Regions from separate parts of the Pseudomonas sp. R151218B TE3479 genome, predicted to be linked through region 1. Evidence: riboswitches for the same ligand, from Rfam matches in the RefSeq annotation. Region 1 holds a riboswitch; the other holds the start of a gene.
What was found. A riboswitch is a leader RNA that binds a small molecule or an ion and turns the genes downstream of it on or off. The one in region 1 is predicted to bind cobalamin.
Positions count from the first base shown of each region.

Region 2: linked by a shared signal. The riboswitch ahead of cobW (cobalamin biosynthesis protein CobW) and the one ahead of AB7M32_RS28460 (ABC transporter substrate-binding protein) in region 1 are both predicted to bind cobalamin.

Region 1 is NZ_JBRJHV010000001.1:6,495,353-6,502,912, reverse strand. It holds gene AB7M32_RS28480 (sensor histidine kinase) at 1-582, shown strand, start outside; gene AB7M32_RS28475 (OsmC domain/YcaO domain-containing protein) at 634-2,859, shown strand; gene AB7M32_RS28470 (ABC transporter ATP-binding protein) at 2,908-3,699, opposite strand; gene AB7M32_RS28465 (FecCD family ABC transporter permease) at 3,696-4,712, opposite strand; gene AB7M32_RS28460 (ABC transporter substrate-binding protein) at 4,709-5,722, opposite strand; cobalamin riboswitch at 5,863-6,056, opposite strand; gene AB7M32_RS28455 (DUF3592 domain-containing protein) at 6,201-6,644, shown strand; gene AB7M32_RS28450 (hypothetical protein) at 6,649-7,236, shown strand.
Region 2 is NZ_JBRJHV010000001.1:3,447,906-3,455,465, forward strand. It holds gene cobM (precorrin-4 C(11)-methyltransferase) at 1-317, opposite strand, end outside; gene AB7M32_RS15390 (cobalamin biosynthesis protein) at 395-799, opposite strand; gene AB7M32_RS15395 (CbtA family protein) at 796-1,491, opposite strand; gene AB7M32_RS15400 (CbtB domain-containing protein) at 1,503-1,691, opposite strand; cobalamin riboswitch at 1,793-2,015, opposite strand; cobalamin riboswitch at 2,194-2,407, shown strand; gene cobW (cobalamin biosynthesis protein CobW) at 2,506-3,570, shown strand; gene cobN (cobaltochelatase subunit CobN) at 3,574-7,347, shown strand; gene AB7M32_RS15415 (ATP-binding protein) at 7,391-7,560, shown strand, end outside.

The sequences.
Region 1 (7,560 bases):
GTGCGGCATATGTCCCGTTTAGTCGAAGACTTGCTTGACGTCTCTCGCGTCAAGACCGGCAAGCTGCGTCTCGATTGTCAAAGGATCGATCTGCTGCAGGTCATTGATGAGGCCATGGATCTCTGTGAGCCGGTCATGCTCTCCAGGGACTTGCATTTCATTGCCAAACTGCCCGAATGTGCCTTGTCGTTGAACGGCGATCCGGTGCGGCTTGCGCAGATTCTCGGCAATCTGCTGGGCAATGCGGCCAAGTACACCCCGGCAGGTGGCACCGTCGTACTTTCGGTCACCGCCGAAAGCGACACCGTGGAAATAAGCATCCGCGATACCGGCATCGGTATCTCGCCCAAGGCACTGCCGTTCATCTTCGAGCCTTTTGTACAGGATGTTCATGCCATCGGGTTCAATGGCGCGGGCCTGGGCATTGGCCTGACGGTGGTGCGCGAGTTGGTCGAAAGCCACGGCGGCACGGTGATCGGCAAGAGTGCGGGGGATGGGCAGGGTAGCGAGTTCGTGGTGAGGTTGCCGTTGGTGAGTCAACCCACCGGCGAGGAAGGGCTAAAGCACAAGACTTCCGATTGAAAAAGCGGATAATGGCCGCCTATTTTTTGCTCGTTATGCTGGTAATCCCGTATGGAAATCAAGGTCAACTTTCTCGACAACCTTCGACTTGAAGCCAAGTTTGATGACTTTACGGTGGTGGCCGATCAACCTATCCGCTACAAAGGCGATGGCTCGGCCCCCGGGCCGTTCGATTACTTTCTGGCTTCGTCGGCGTTGTGCGCGGCTTACTTTGTGAAGTTGTATTGCCAGACGCGCAATATTCCCACCGAAAACATTCGCCTGTCGCAGAACAATATTGTCGATCCGGAAAATCGCTACAACCAGATCTTCAAGATCCAGGTCGAGCTGCCGGCGGATATCAGTGACAAGGACCGCCAAGGTATTCTGCGTTCCATCGACCGTTGTACGGTGAAGAAGGTCGTGCAAGCCGGGCCTGAGTTTGTCATTGAAGAGGTGGATAACCTCGACGCCGATGCCCAGGCGTTGCTGATGCCCAATTCGGTTTCCCAAGCCGGCACCTATATCGCCGGCAAGGACCTGCCGCTGGAGCAGACCATCGCCAATATGTCGGGTATTTTGGCGGACCTGGGCATGAAGATCGAGATCGCTTCGTGGCGCAATATCGTCCCCAATGTGTGGTCGCTGCATATTCGCGACGCCCACTCGCCGATGTGTTTTACCAATGGCAAGGGCGCGACCAAAGAGAGCGCGCTGGCGTCGGCGTTGGGCGAGTTTATCGAGCGTCTGAACTGCAACTTTTTCTACAACGATCAGTTCTGGGGCGAAGACATCGCCAACGCGGCGTTTGTGCATTACCCGGATGAACGCTGGTTCAAGCCTGGTCGTAAAGATGCGCTGCCGGCGGAAATCCTCGACGAGTACTGCCTGAAAATCTACAACCGCGACGGCGAGCTGCGTGGCTCCCACCTGATCGACACCAACTCGGGTAATGAAGAGCGCGGTATCTGCTCGCTGCCGTACGTACGCCAGTCGGACGGCGAGGTGGTGTATTTTCCGTCCAACCTGATTGAAAACCTGTTCCTGAGCAACGGCATGAGCGCCGGTAACACGCTGGCCGAGGCTCAGGTGCAATGCCTGTCGGAGATTTTCGAGCGCGCGGTCAAACGCGAGATCATCGAAGGTGAATTCGCACTGCCCGATGTACCGGCCAACGTGCTGGCGAAGTATCCGGGAATCATGGCCGGTATTCAGGCGCTGGAAGAGCAGGGGTTCCCCGTCCTGGTCAAGGATGCCTCCCTGGGGGGCGAATTCCCGGTGATGTGCGTCACGTTGATGAACCCGCGTACCGGCGGTGTGTTTGCCTCGTTCGGCGCACACCCGAGCCTGGAAGTGGCGCTGGAACGCAGCCTGACCGAATTGTTGCAGGGCCGCAGTTTCGAAGGCCTCAACGACTTGCCCCAGCCGACGTTCGAAGGTCATGCGGTGACCGAGCCGAATAACTTCGTCGAGCACTTCATCGACTCCAGCGGCGTGGTGTCGTGGCGCTTTTTCAGCGCCAAGTCAGATTACGAATTCGTGGAGTGGGACTTCTCCGGCCAGGGTGAAAACTCGAATGCCGAGGAAGCCGCGACCTTGTTCGGCATTCTCGAAGGCATGGGCAAGGAAGTGTACATGGCGGTCTACGAGCACATCGGCGCGAAAGCGTGCCGTATCCTGGTGCCGGGCTATTCGGAAATCTATCCCGTGGACGATCTGATCTGGGATAACACCAACAAAGCGCTGTTTTTCCGCGCCGACATCCTGAACCTGCATCGCCTCGACGAAGACGAACTGCAAGCGCTGGTGGAGCGTCTGGTGGAAAGCGAGCTGGACGACTACACCGACATCACCACGTTGATCGGCATCGAGTTCGATGACAACACGGCTTGGGGCCAGTTGACGATCCTGGAATTGAAGCTGCTGATCTATCTGGCCTTGCAGCAGTTCGAAGAGGCGAAGGAAGCGGTGGAAACCTTCTTGCAGTACAACGACAACACGGTGGAGCGTGGGTTGTTCTACCAGGCCGTGAATGTGGTGCTGGAGATGAAGCTGGACGAAGACCTGGAACTGGAAGACTACGAGGCCAATTTCCGCCGGATGTTTGGCAACGAACGGATGGATGCGGCGATCGGCTCGGTGGACGGCAGCGTGCGCTTCCATGGCTTGACGCCGACCAGCATGAAGCTGGAGGGGCTCGATAGACACCTGCGCCTGATCGACAGCTACAAAAAACTCCACGCGGCGCGGGCCAATGTGTCGGCTTTATCTTCTGGACTCGCCCCGTCGATTGGCTAAATCCCGGCTCTTGCATGGGTTCGGTTTTTTCCGAACCCCGAGATTCAGTCAAACGGAACGAAATCGCAGGATCTGCGCGCCGTCGAAAGGGTCGATCAGGTAATGAGCATGCACGCCGAACGTATCCTGCAAGCGTTGCGGGGTCAGCACCTCAAGAGGTTTGCCTAGCGCCACCAACCGGCCCCGTTCCAGTACCGCCAGGCGATCACAGGTTAACGCCTGGTTCAGGTCGTGCAGGGCGATGACCGTCGTGACAGGTAGCGCTTGCACAACGTTCAGGATGGCGAGCTGATGCTGGATATCCAAGTGATTGGTGGGTTCGTCCAGCAATAGAATCTGCGGACGTTGAGCCAGGGCCCGAGCGATGTGAACACGCTGGCGTTCACCGCCGGACAGACTGTGCCAGGTGCGGTTTTTCAAGTGCGCCGCATCGACGTCCCACAGCGCCTGCTGGACGATGGCAGCGTCTTCGTGTGACCACGGACTCAAGGCTGACAGCCACGGCGTTCGACCCAAGGCAACGGCATCGAACACGCTGATCGCATCCAGTGTGTCGGCCTGTTGCTCAACCACGGCCAGGGTCTGCGCCACGGTTCGCCGTGCCAGCGTCTTGAGGGGCTGGTTGTTGAGGCGAATGTCGCCCCGGCTGGGGGCGCGCACGCCCGCCAGCAGTTTGAGCAGTGTGGATTTTCCCGAACCGTTGGGCCCGACGAGGCCCAGGGTTTCGCCCCGGCGGATGTCCAGGTGGATATCGTGCAACAACTCGGCGTCGCGCACTTGGAACCCGAGGCCGGAACAACTCAGCACGGAGTCGCCGATAACAGAGCTGACGGCATTCATCGGGCATTGCTCCGACCGATCAGGATCAACGCGAACACCGGAGCGCCCACCAGTGCCGTGATAACGCCGACCGGGATCACTTGGCCTTTGATCAGCGTTCGAGAGAAGACGTCGGCGGCGATCAGAAACACCGCGCCACCCAGCGCACTCGCCGGCAACAGGCGCGCATGCCGGGTGCCCAGCAACAAACGCACGGCATGGGGAATGACCAACCCGACAAAACCGATGGAGCCCACAATCGATACCATCACCGCTGTTACCAGCGCCGCGCAACTGATCAGCAGAAATTGCACCCGGCGTACCGGAATGCCAAGGGAGGCGGCCGAGTCGGCGCCAAAGGTAAAGGCGTCCAGCGCCCGCCGATGCCACAGGCACACCGCGAGACCGATCAATGCCACGGGCACCGACAGCCACACCGACGGCCAACGCACCCCACTGAGATTTCCCAGCAACCAGAACATGATGCCGCGAGCTTGTTCGGAGCTGGCGGACTTGGTAATCAGAAACGCGGTGAGCGCATTGAACAACTGCGAGCCGGCAATGCCGGCCAGGATGATCTGCCCGGTGCCAGCGGGTGAGCGGCTGGCACGGGCCAGCAAAACGACCAAGGCGAACGCGGCAACGGCCCCGATAAAGGCCCCGACCGACAACGAAATCAGCCCCGCCCCAATGCCCAGTAGCGCCACCAGTACCGCGCCTGTCGAGGCGCCGGCGGAGATGCCGAGCAGGTAAGGATCGGCCAACGGGTTACGCAACAGCGATTGCAAGATCACCCCGCAGGTCGCCAGGCCCGCACCGCAGGCCGCCGCCACCAGCGCACGGGTCAGCCGGTAGTTCCAGACGATGCCTTCGTCTATCGGGTCGAGGGCATAACCTGCGGCCCACAGTTTGTTGGCCAGCACCTGGAACACCACATTCGGTTCAATACTCGTTTCACCGATGGCCACACCGACAATCACTGCCAGGAGCAGCGTCATCAACGCCAGCAACGTTCGAATCAGCGTCGAAGTCATTTCGGCAGGTCGTAGCCGCTGATGGCCGTCGCCAGGGTTTCCAGGCCGCCGAACATTCTGATGCTGGCTTGCATGGCCATGGCGTCGAGAATGATGATGCGGTTGTTTTTCACCGCGTCCATATTGCGGGTCACCGGGTCACTGCGCAGAAATTGCAGCTTCTTTTCATGGTCATCAGCCGGAAAGCGTCGGCGGTCCATGCGGGCAATGACCAGGAAGGTCGGATTGGCCTTGGCGATGGTTTCCCAGCCGACGGTCGGCCATTCCTCGTCGGACTCGATCACGTTGCGCACGCCCAGGGTACTGAGCATGAAGTCTGGAACGCCTTTGTGCCCAGCCACATAGGGATCGATATCCAGGCTGGCGCTGGAGAACCAGAACAGCGCGCTCGTCTGCTTCAGATCCTTGGCCTGCACCGTGGCGATAGACTTCGCCAGGCTGGCCTTGAGTTGGGCGTTCAACTGCTGGCCACGCTCTTGTACGTCGAAGATCTCAGCCAGCTGGCTGATGCTCTTGTAGATACTGTCGATGCGAAACGCCTCCAGTCGCGTGCCATCCGCACCGACCAGATTATCCTTGGCCTCGCAGTCGGAGGGCATCAGGTAGGTGGGGATCTTCAGTTCGTGAAACTGCTCGCGGGTACCGACCACGCCTTGGGGGCCGACCGTCCACTCCAGTTCCGCCACCACCAGTTGCGGGCGTTTGCCGATCACCGCCTCGAAGCTCGGCTCGTTATCGGCCAGGCGTTCGATCTTGTCGTTCTGCGCCTGGTATTTCACCGGCACATCGTTGAACCAGAGCGAAGTGCCGACCACTTTGTCGCTCAACCCCATGGCATAGAGCATTTCAGTGCCGGCCTGGCCGATGGTCACGGCGCGACTGGGGGACTGCTCAAAGGTCAGCGTGCTGCCGCAATTCTCGAGGGTCAGGGGATAGTGAGTCGGGGCCGCGTGGGCGAGGCTCGGCAGACCCAGGGCAATGACGAGGGGGGCAAGGCGCGGCAGCAGCATGATGCAAACTCCAGTTGACCGTACACGGAGCAGGGACGGACTGGAAAACACATCATCGAACGCTGCCGCTGAAGCACTGAAGTGCCGATCGGCCCAGTGACGCGCAACGCAAGGATGCCCTTCCCGGACACCCCGCCGGTTAGTGATTGACTTGGCCGGCAGGTCTCCTGACTGATGCGTCATCGCCTGGCTCCAGCCTTCCCGGGGCAATCCCAGTGGCCATTGAGGAGCAGGCTCAGCACCTACAGTTGCGGGGGCAGTTCCGTTTGATGCCATGCGAGCATCTCGGATTCCCTATTAGTCCCGTGGGGGAACCGGCGATCGGCATGGTAGTCGATCAGGGTGTTTATCACCACTCGCCACTGAGGGTCATCTCCTGGCGTCGTGCGATTGCGGGAATGATTTTCGGGAGGTGCGGCATAGCGCCGCTTCTTGCTATTCTGATCGCCCTCTTCATGGACGAACACTGAGACAAGCCATGGCTAACGACACCCCATCACACATCGGGAAGATATTGCTGGGCCTGCTGTTTGCCCTGATTGGTATCGGCCTGTTGAGCATTGCCATCAATCTCATGCTTGAGCGACGCGAGTTTCTCGACCGCGCACAGACCGCCGATGGCATCGTCAGCCACTTGAATGCCGGTGGTTCGCATCCTGAGATCGCCTTCACCACGAGCAGTGGTGAAAAAATCTCCTACCCCCAGGGCGGCTTCATCTTCGGCTATCAGCAGGGTCAGCCGGTGCGGGTGCATTACCTGCCCGAGCAGCCGGCCAACAGCGCCATCGTTGATGACTCGGGCGCGCTGTGGGGCACTTCCGGGGGCCTGGGTCTTATCGGTCTGGTGTTCACGCTTGTCGGTCTGGCAAAAGCTATCCGTCAGCGCGGTCGCGGTGCGGTTCATTCACATAAAGGACTTTAAACGTATGAGCTACAACATCCCGATCCCGGTCAATGAAAGTCGCTGGCAGTATCAGACCGCTAGCGGTGGCGGCCTGACCGTGGTCATGGTGGCGGGCAGCGGCGGTTCGATCATCCTGCGTTCGCCCCAGGGCGAGGACGTCAGCTACCGCTACGGCGGCGTCGGGGTAGGTGCCGGATTTGGCGCGCGGCTGCCGCGTTTCGGCAAGATCAACATCCAGATCAAGGGTAAGAGTGTTGGTGGGGCGGGGGCAGCTGAGGCTTTTCCCAGCACCGGCAAGGTGTTTGTCAGCGACGCGTTGGTCAGTCGCGACCTGACCAGTGACGACATCACCGGGCCTTGCATGTACACCGAAGTCGGGGTGGGCCTGGGAATCGGTGGTTCGGCCACGGCGCTGTTGTTCGGGCTTGATCCCAAGTTGCTGGCGTTGTCGATGGCACTGAGTTCCAACCCGGCGACTTCGCTCATCGCTTCTACCTTGGTCAACCAGCGGTTGGCGAAGTCGGCCAAGGGGGCGGTGGTCATGGCCGGCATGAACGCTGGCCTGCAGGCCGGTGGTGGCGTCGCGGTTTACATAGGCTATCTGTTCTAGCCTGGGGCGAGGCCACGGTGCCGATTAGAAAAAACTGTGCTTCTTCCTGAGGGGAAAGCGCTGTTTTTTTGGGGCTTGTCTTGGATTTTTGGGTTTGTGTGTATATCCGTTTCTGCGGTAACGGCTACTTATGGTTCCGCCCTTACGGCGGCTCACTTTTGAGAAGCGCAAAAGTAAGCAAAACGCTTTAGCCCCACCACTCGGTGCCTCGCCTAGGCTCGGCATGCCCTCTCTCCGGCATTGCTCCGTGGGCCCGCCGCGAAGGGCCATCCATGGCCCAGCGCGGCTATCCCGGCATCCATGCCGGGATGCCCACTCCACAAT
Region 2 (7,560 bases), 3.0 Mb from region 1:
ATGATTTCGAAAGGGATGTCCAGTTCCCGCAGGCAACGAATCTGTTCGCCGATGGCGCCGTACAGGCTCGGGTCGCCGGAGTGCACCCGGGCCACGTCTTGGCCCTTGAGATGGGCGCTGCTGATCAATTCGATGATCTGTTCCAGATGCAGCTCGGCGCTGTTGATCACCTGTTCGGCACAATGGCCTTCGAGGACGGCGGTCGGCACCAGCGAGCCGGCGTAGATGATCACCGCGCACTGGCGGATCAGTCGCTGGCCTTTGACCGTGATGAGGTCCGGGTCGCCGGGGCCGGCGCCGATGAAGTACACGGTCATGACCGGCTCCTGTGGAAGGTGGGTGAGCGTCGCCCAGATGAAGATCGCTCATGATCCTGGACGGCGATTATCGGGGTTTACGCCACAACCGCCAATGCCAGCGTGCTCCTGGGGCCTCTCTGGCGGGGAATCAGCAGCGTTGCGGGCGTCGTGCCCAATTGGTCGGCCAAGGCCAGGGCGGCGCTTTCGGCGATGCCGTAGCAACCGGTTCGCTCGAAGGCGATCTCGGAACGATGACTGAGCCGCCGCTCGTAACCGGCCAGCTGTTCGGCACTGAAGCAGGTCAGCGGCAGGGCCAGTTGCCCGGCCAGTTCCAGCAGCCCGGGCTCGTCACGCTTGAGGTCGATACTGGCCAGGGCCCGTACCTGGTGAAGTGTGATGCCGTGGGCCGACAACGTCTGTTCGAGCAAGGCCCGCAGCGTGTTGGCCGGGCAACCGCGCTGGCAACCGAGGCCGACCACCAGCATCGCCCCAGTGTTCATGCGTCGTGGTGGGCTTGACCGTCACGGCGAAACAACCAGGCGCTGATCAGGCCCAGGGCCAGCCAGAAGGCGATGTTGGTCACCTGCGAGGCGATCTTGAACTGGCTTTCCAGCGCTTCGGGCGCCAGCATCGAGTGGACTTCGGGCTGCGGTGCACCGATGACGTGGGGCACCAGCAACGTCGCCACGCCCAGTAGCTTGAGCAGCCAATGCCGACCGAAGGCGATCAGGGCAATGCCCACCGCCGTCGACGCCGCGGTGCCGATCCACCACATCTGCCGCTGGGCCAGGTCGGCCGCTGCGGTGCCGGGCAATTCCGGGGGGAGGCCGAGGGTGGGTGCCAGGACGAAAGTGGCATAACCGGCCAGGCCCCAGAGCAGACCCTGGGAGGTGCGAGTCGGTGCGCGCAAGGTGTACAGGCCCGCCAGCATCAGGGCAAAACCCACGGCGACCACCAGGTTACCGCCGGTGGTGGACAGCACGCGCTGCCAGCCGTCTTCCGGTTCCCAGGCCTCGGCATCATGGGTGTGGGCCACACCATCGGTGTGCTCATGGACCTCGGTCGCCGGGGCCTTCTCGAAGGTTTCCGCCTGGAGAATCAGCGGCGATACCCAGAAACTCTGCAACAGGGTCAGCAGCAGGGCGGCCAGCAAGCCACTGAAGCCGGCGGTCTGCGCGATACGCTTGATCATGTCGTCAGTTCTCAATGGCACGGGAAGGCGGCGCTGTGGCGGGTATCGTGGGCGGCGTTGTGCACCGCTTCGATGTGGGAGAAACCGGCGAAATAGACCAGCCCCGCGCCCAGGATCGAAGCCAGGATCGCGGCGCTCAGGCGTTGGCTCAGGGTGGTGGTGCTGCTGGCGGTGCGGGCGGTGCTGCTGATGGTCGACATGGCGCTTCCCTCTGTTTTTGTTCCATGGGGGATGCGAGCGCAATGAGACCCCGGGCGAAAGACCGCCAAGGTTCGAACAGCGCCCGCCCACCGCGGGTTTGTTGATGCTTGAGTCATGGGCCGGTCTCCGGGCTCGCGAGGGGCAGGGGCTGAGCCTTGCCTGCAAGCGTCACCTTCCCATGTCCGGGGACACAGTGGTTCAGACGCTTCGCTCGCTTACCGTTGCGGGGGCAGCACCGGACTGACGTGGCTTTGGAGTAAAGCACACGATTCACCGGTTTCCCGTTTCACCCTGTGAAGGGCACCCGTAACTAGGCGCACAGGAGAGCATGGGTGGGGCGGAGTCGTCAATGCACAGGGGGCCGCTGCGCAGCCCATCGCGAGCAAGCTCGCTCCCACAGAGGGCTGCGGGATCCAATGTGGGAGCGAGCTTGCTCGCGATGGCGGTGGTAAGGACACCGCAGAACTTCCTTGTGGAGATTGACCCGCCCCCACACCCTGCGTAGCCTTGCGCCTTCGAGGTTCTTCGGTCTGCGCCGAAGCTAAGAAGGGAACGCGGTCCAAGCCGCGGCTGCCCCCGCAACTGTGAACGGTGAGGTTTCTGCAAGGCCACTGTGCATGCCCTTTATCCAGGGCGCACGGGAAGGCGCAGCCATCGCCAGTCGGAAGACTGGCCCGCCGTCAGCCAGGAGACCTGCCTCGAGACAGATTCTCACTACAACCGGGCGGGGTGATCCGGTGGCGAAATCTTCCGTGCACACCTGTGCCCGCGGTTGTCGTCCGGTTTGCCCGCCACCTTGCCAAAGGGCATCCGATGAAAACACTGGCCAAACTCCCCGTCACCATCGTCACCGGCTTCCTCGGTTCGGGTAAAACCACCTTGCTGCGGCACATGCTTGACAACGCCCAAGGCCGGCGCATTGCCGTGATCGTCAACGAGTTTGGCGAGCTGGGTATCGACGGCGAGATCCTCAAGCAGTGTTCCATCGGTTGCACCGAAGAAGAGGCCAACGGCCGCGTCTACGAACTGGCCAACGGCTGCCTGTGCTGCACGGTGCAGGAAGAGTTCTTCCCGGTGATGCGCGAGCTGGTGGCCCGGCGTGGCGACCTCGACCATATCCTCATCGAAACCTCCGGCCTGGCCTTGCCCAAGCCGCTGGTCCAGGCTTTCCAATGGCCGGAAATCCGCAGCGCCTGCACGGTCGATGCGGTGATCACCGTGGTCGACAGCCCGGCCGTGGCCGCCGGCACCTTCGCCGCTTTCCCGGACCAGGTCGATGCCCAGCGCAAACTCGATCCGAACCTGGATCACGAATCGCCGCTGCACGAACTGTTCGCCGACCAATTGGCCAGCGCCGACCTGGTGATCCTCAACAAAGCCGACCTGATCAGCCCTGAAGACCTGGCCAAGGTTCGCCTGGAAGTCGCCGAAGAGCTGCCACCGGCGGTCAAGGTCATTGAAGCCAGCAGCGGTCGCCTGCCGCTGGACGTGTTGATCGGCCTGGGCGCCGGTTCCGAAGAGCACATCGACGGCCGCCATAGCCATCACGACCATCACCACGATGGCGACGATGACGACCACGATCATGACGCCTTCGATTCCATCTCCATCGAGCTGCCCCAAGCCGACGAAAGCCTGTTGCTGGACGCGCTGACGCAACTGGTGGTCCAGCACGGTGTACTGCGGGTCAAGGGTTTCGCGGCGATCCCGAACAAACCGATGCGCCTGCTGATCCAAGGCGTTGGCACGCGATTCGACAAGCATTTCGACCGCCAGTGGGGTGCCGATGAAGCGCGGGTGACCCGCCTGGTGCTGATCGGCCAGGCGCTCGATGCGTCGCTGCTTGAAGCGCAGTTGCGCGCCGCTCTCAGCGCCTAAGCCATGCACCTGCTCAGGACTCAGCCCGGCGGTTTCGTGTCGGATGACAACATAGCCGACCTGGGGCAAACCCCCGCCGAGCTGGTGATCCTGTGCAGCGGCGACTCCAGCCTGGCGCTGCTGGCCGAAGCGGCGAAGCAGTTGCCGGGGGATTATCCCGAGTTTCGCCTCGCCAACCCGATGCAGGTGCAGAACCACGCCTCGGTGGATCTGTATTTCGAAGATGTGCTGCGCCACGCCAAGGTTATCCTGCTGTCGCTGCACGGCGGCATTGGCTATTGGCGCTACGGCATCGAGCGCCTGATGGAACTGGCCGGGCGCGGTGTGAAGCTGATCCTGGTGCCGGGGGATGATCGTCCGGACCCGGAACTCAGCGACCTGAGCAACGTGGCCTTCGAAGACCGCGACCGGCTCTGGCAGTTCTTGCGCCAGGGCGGCCTGGGCAATGCCCTGGACCTGTTTCACAACCTCGGCAGTCAATGGTTCGGCCGCGATTATCCGTGGGCCGAGCCGCAGACCCTGCCGCGCACGGCGATCTATCACCCGGAAAAAACCAGCGCCAGCCTCGGCGATTGGCAAACCCAGTGGAACGCCGGGCAACCGGTGGCGGCGGTGCTGTTTTATCGTTCCCACTTGCAAGCGGCGAACACTGCGTTCATCGACGTGTTTTGCCAGCGCCTGCAAGCGGCGGGGCTCAACCCGTTGCCCATTGCCGTGGCGAGCCTCAAGGAGCCTGGTTGCCTGGCCTTGGTCGAAGACTGGCTGGATGAGGTAGAGGCCGGGGTGATCCTCAATACCACCGGCTTCGCCCAGTCCAGCCCTGAAGCCCCGCACTTGCGGCCGTTTCGCCGCAATATCCCGGTGATCCAGGCCATTTGCGCCCAGGACAACGAACCGGGCTGGCGCGCCAGCGAGCAGGGCCTGGGCCCACGAGACCTGGCGATGCACATTGCCTTGCCGGAACTGGATGGTCGGATCATCAGCCGCCCCATCAGTTTCAAGGACCTGGCCTGGCGCAGTGAGCGCAGCCAGAGCGACGTGGTCTGCTATCGCGCCGTACCCGAACGCATGGATTTTGTCGCCGAGCTGGCCCAGCGTTGGACCACCCTGGCGCGCCTGCCCAATGGGCAGAAGCGTGTGGCGCTGATCCTCGCCAACTACCCGACCCGGGACGGACGCATCGGCAATGGCGTCGGCCTGGATACGCCGGCGGCGGCCTTGAATATCCTGCGGGCCATGCAGGCGGAGGGCTATCCACTGCCGGCCGAATTGCCTGGGAGCGGTAGCGCGCTGATCCAGCAGTTGCTCGGCGGCGTCAGCAACGACCTGGACAGCCTCGACCTGCGGCCATGCCACCAAAGCCTGGCCCTCGATGCCTACTTGGCCATGTTCGATGCGCTGCCTGAGGCCAATCGCCAAGCGGTGCTGGCGCGTTGGGGCTCGCCCGAGCAGGACCCGATGTTCCGCGACGGCCGCCTGATGGTCGCCGGCCTGCGCCTGGGCCTGACCTTCGTCGGCATACAGCCGGCGCGGGGTTATCAGGTCGATCCGAGCGCGGTGTACCATGACCCGGACCTGGTGCCGCCCCACGGTTACTTGGCGTTTTATTTCTGGTTGCGCCACACCTACGGCGTTCACGGGGTGATCCACGTCGGCAAGCACGGCAACCTTGAATGGCTGCCGGGCAAAGGTGTCGGGCTCTCGGAAAATTGCTGGCCGGACGTGCTGTTGGGGCCTCTGCCGAATATCTATCCGTTCATCGTCAACGATCCGGGCGAGGGCGCCCAGGCCAAGCGTCGCACCCAGGCGGTGATCATCGACCATTTGATGCCGCCGCTGACCCGGGCCGAAACCTACGGACCGCTGCGTAACCTCGAACTGCTGGCCGACGAGTACTACGAGGCGCAATTGCTCGATCCGCGTCGCGCCAGGGAACTGCAACGGGACATCCTCAACCTGGTGCGCGAGACCCACATCGACCGCGAACTGCAACTGGATGCCGGCCTCGACAGCGATGCTGACGCCGCGATCTGGCTGCCACGCCTGGACACGTACCTGTGTGACTTGAAGGAGTCGCAGATCCGTGACGGCCTGCACATTTTCGGCGAGTCGCCCAGCGGGCGGCTGCGCATCGACACGTTGTTGGCGTTGCTGCGCATCCCCCGGGGCGACGGCAAAGGCGCACAGTCGAGCTTGTTGCGGGCGCTGGCCAAGGCGTTCGGGTTGGGTTTCGATCCGTTGGATTGTGCCCTGGCCGAGCCTTGGACGGGCGACTGTCCCGAGGCGTTGCGCCGGGTCAGCGCCGAGCCTTGGCGCACCGCCGGCGATACCCGCGAGCGCCTGGAGCTGTTCGCCGCGCAGTTGATCGAGCAGGCGTTGGACGGCGCGGTCGAGCAGCTCGACGCGCCTGGTTGGGAGGTGGTGGGCAGCATCATTGAAAACCTGCGAGCCGTCGTGGCGCCGCGCCTGGACGCCTGCGGCCCGGCGGAAATGCATGGCCTGCTCGACGCCTTGAGCGGACGCTTCGTGCCGGCCGGCCCCAGCGGTGCGCCGAGTCGCGGGCGCCTCGATGTGTTGCCCACCGGGCGCAATTTCTTCTCGGTGGACGTGCGCAACCTGCCCACCACCACGGCGTGGCGCATCGGTTTCCAGTCGGCGAACCTGATCCTTGAGCGGCACTTGCAGGACCATGGCGATCACCTGCGCCAGCTTGGCCTGTCGGTGTGGGGCACCGCCACCATGCGCACCGGTGGCGATGATATTGCCCAGGCCATGGCGCTGATGGGCGTGCGTCCGGTGTGGGCCACGGGCAGCCAGCGGGTCGATGACTTCGAGATCCTGCCGCTGAGCCTGTTGGACCGGCCGCGGGTCGATGTCACGCTGCGGGTGTCCGGGTTCTTCCGGGATGCCTTTGCCAACCTGATCCGCTTGTTCGATGCCGCCGTGCAGGCCGTCGCCGCCCTCGATGAACCGGACGACATGAACCCTCTGGCGGCCAAGGTCCGTGGCGAACGCGAAGCCTTGTTGGCGTCGGGCCTGGAGCCGGAAGCGGCGGCACGCCAGGCCGGCTGGCGGATCTTCGGTGCCAAGCCCGGTGCCTATGGCGCGGGTGTGCAGGGTGCGATCGACGGTCGCTTGTGGCAGAGCCGCGAGGATTTGGCCGAGGTGTACCTGAACTGGGGCGGTTATGCCTACGGCGCCAGCGATGAAGGCACCGCCGCCCGGGAGCCGTTCTCCCGGCGCTTGAGCCAGGTGCAGGCGGTGCTGCAGAACCAGGACAACCGCGAGCACGACCTGCTCGATTCCAACGATTACTACCAATTTCAGGGCGGCATGCTGGCGGCGGTGGAGACCCTCGGTGGAGTCGCGGCGGCCAGTTACCATGGCGACCACAGCCAGCCGGACTTGCCCAGGATTCGCACCCTGAAGGAAGAGCTCAACCGCGTCATCCGCTCCCGCGCGGCCAATCCGAAGTGGATCGACGGCGTGAAGCGACACGGTTATAAAGGCGCGTTCGAACTGGCCGCGACGGTGGACAACCTGTTCGCCTTCGACGCCACCACGCAGCTGATCGACGACCACCAGTACGCCTTGCTGGCCGATGCCTACCTGCTCGATCCGGACACCCGGGACTTCGTCCGCCAGCACAACCCCCACGCCCTGCGGGACATGACCGAGCGCATGCTCGAAGCGCAGCAGCGGGGGATGTGGCAGGACCCGGGGGAGTATCGCGAGGCGTTGGAGAATTTGTTGTTGGACATCGAGGAGGATGGCTGAAATGAGGGCAACAGGAACCTCGCACATTCATGAGACATTCACCATGACCCAACCCCATTTCCCGCTCTCCGCCGTAGTCGGCGCCGATGACCTGAAACTGGCCCTGTGCCTGGCCGCGATCGACCCGAAAATCGGCGGTGTACTGATCGAAGGCCCGCGTGGCATGGCCAAGTCCACCTTGGCCCGGGGCCTGGCGGACCTGCTGGCCAGCGG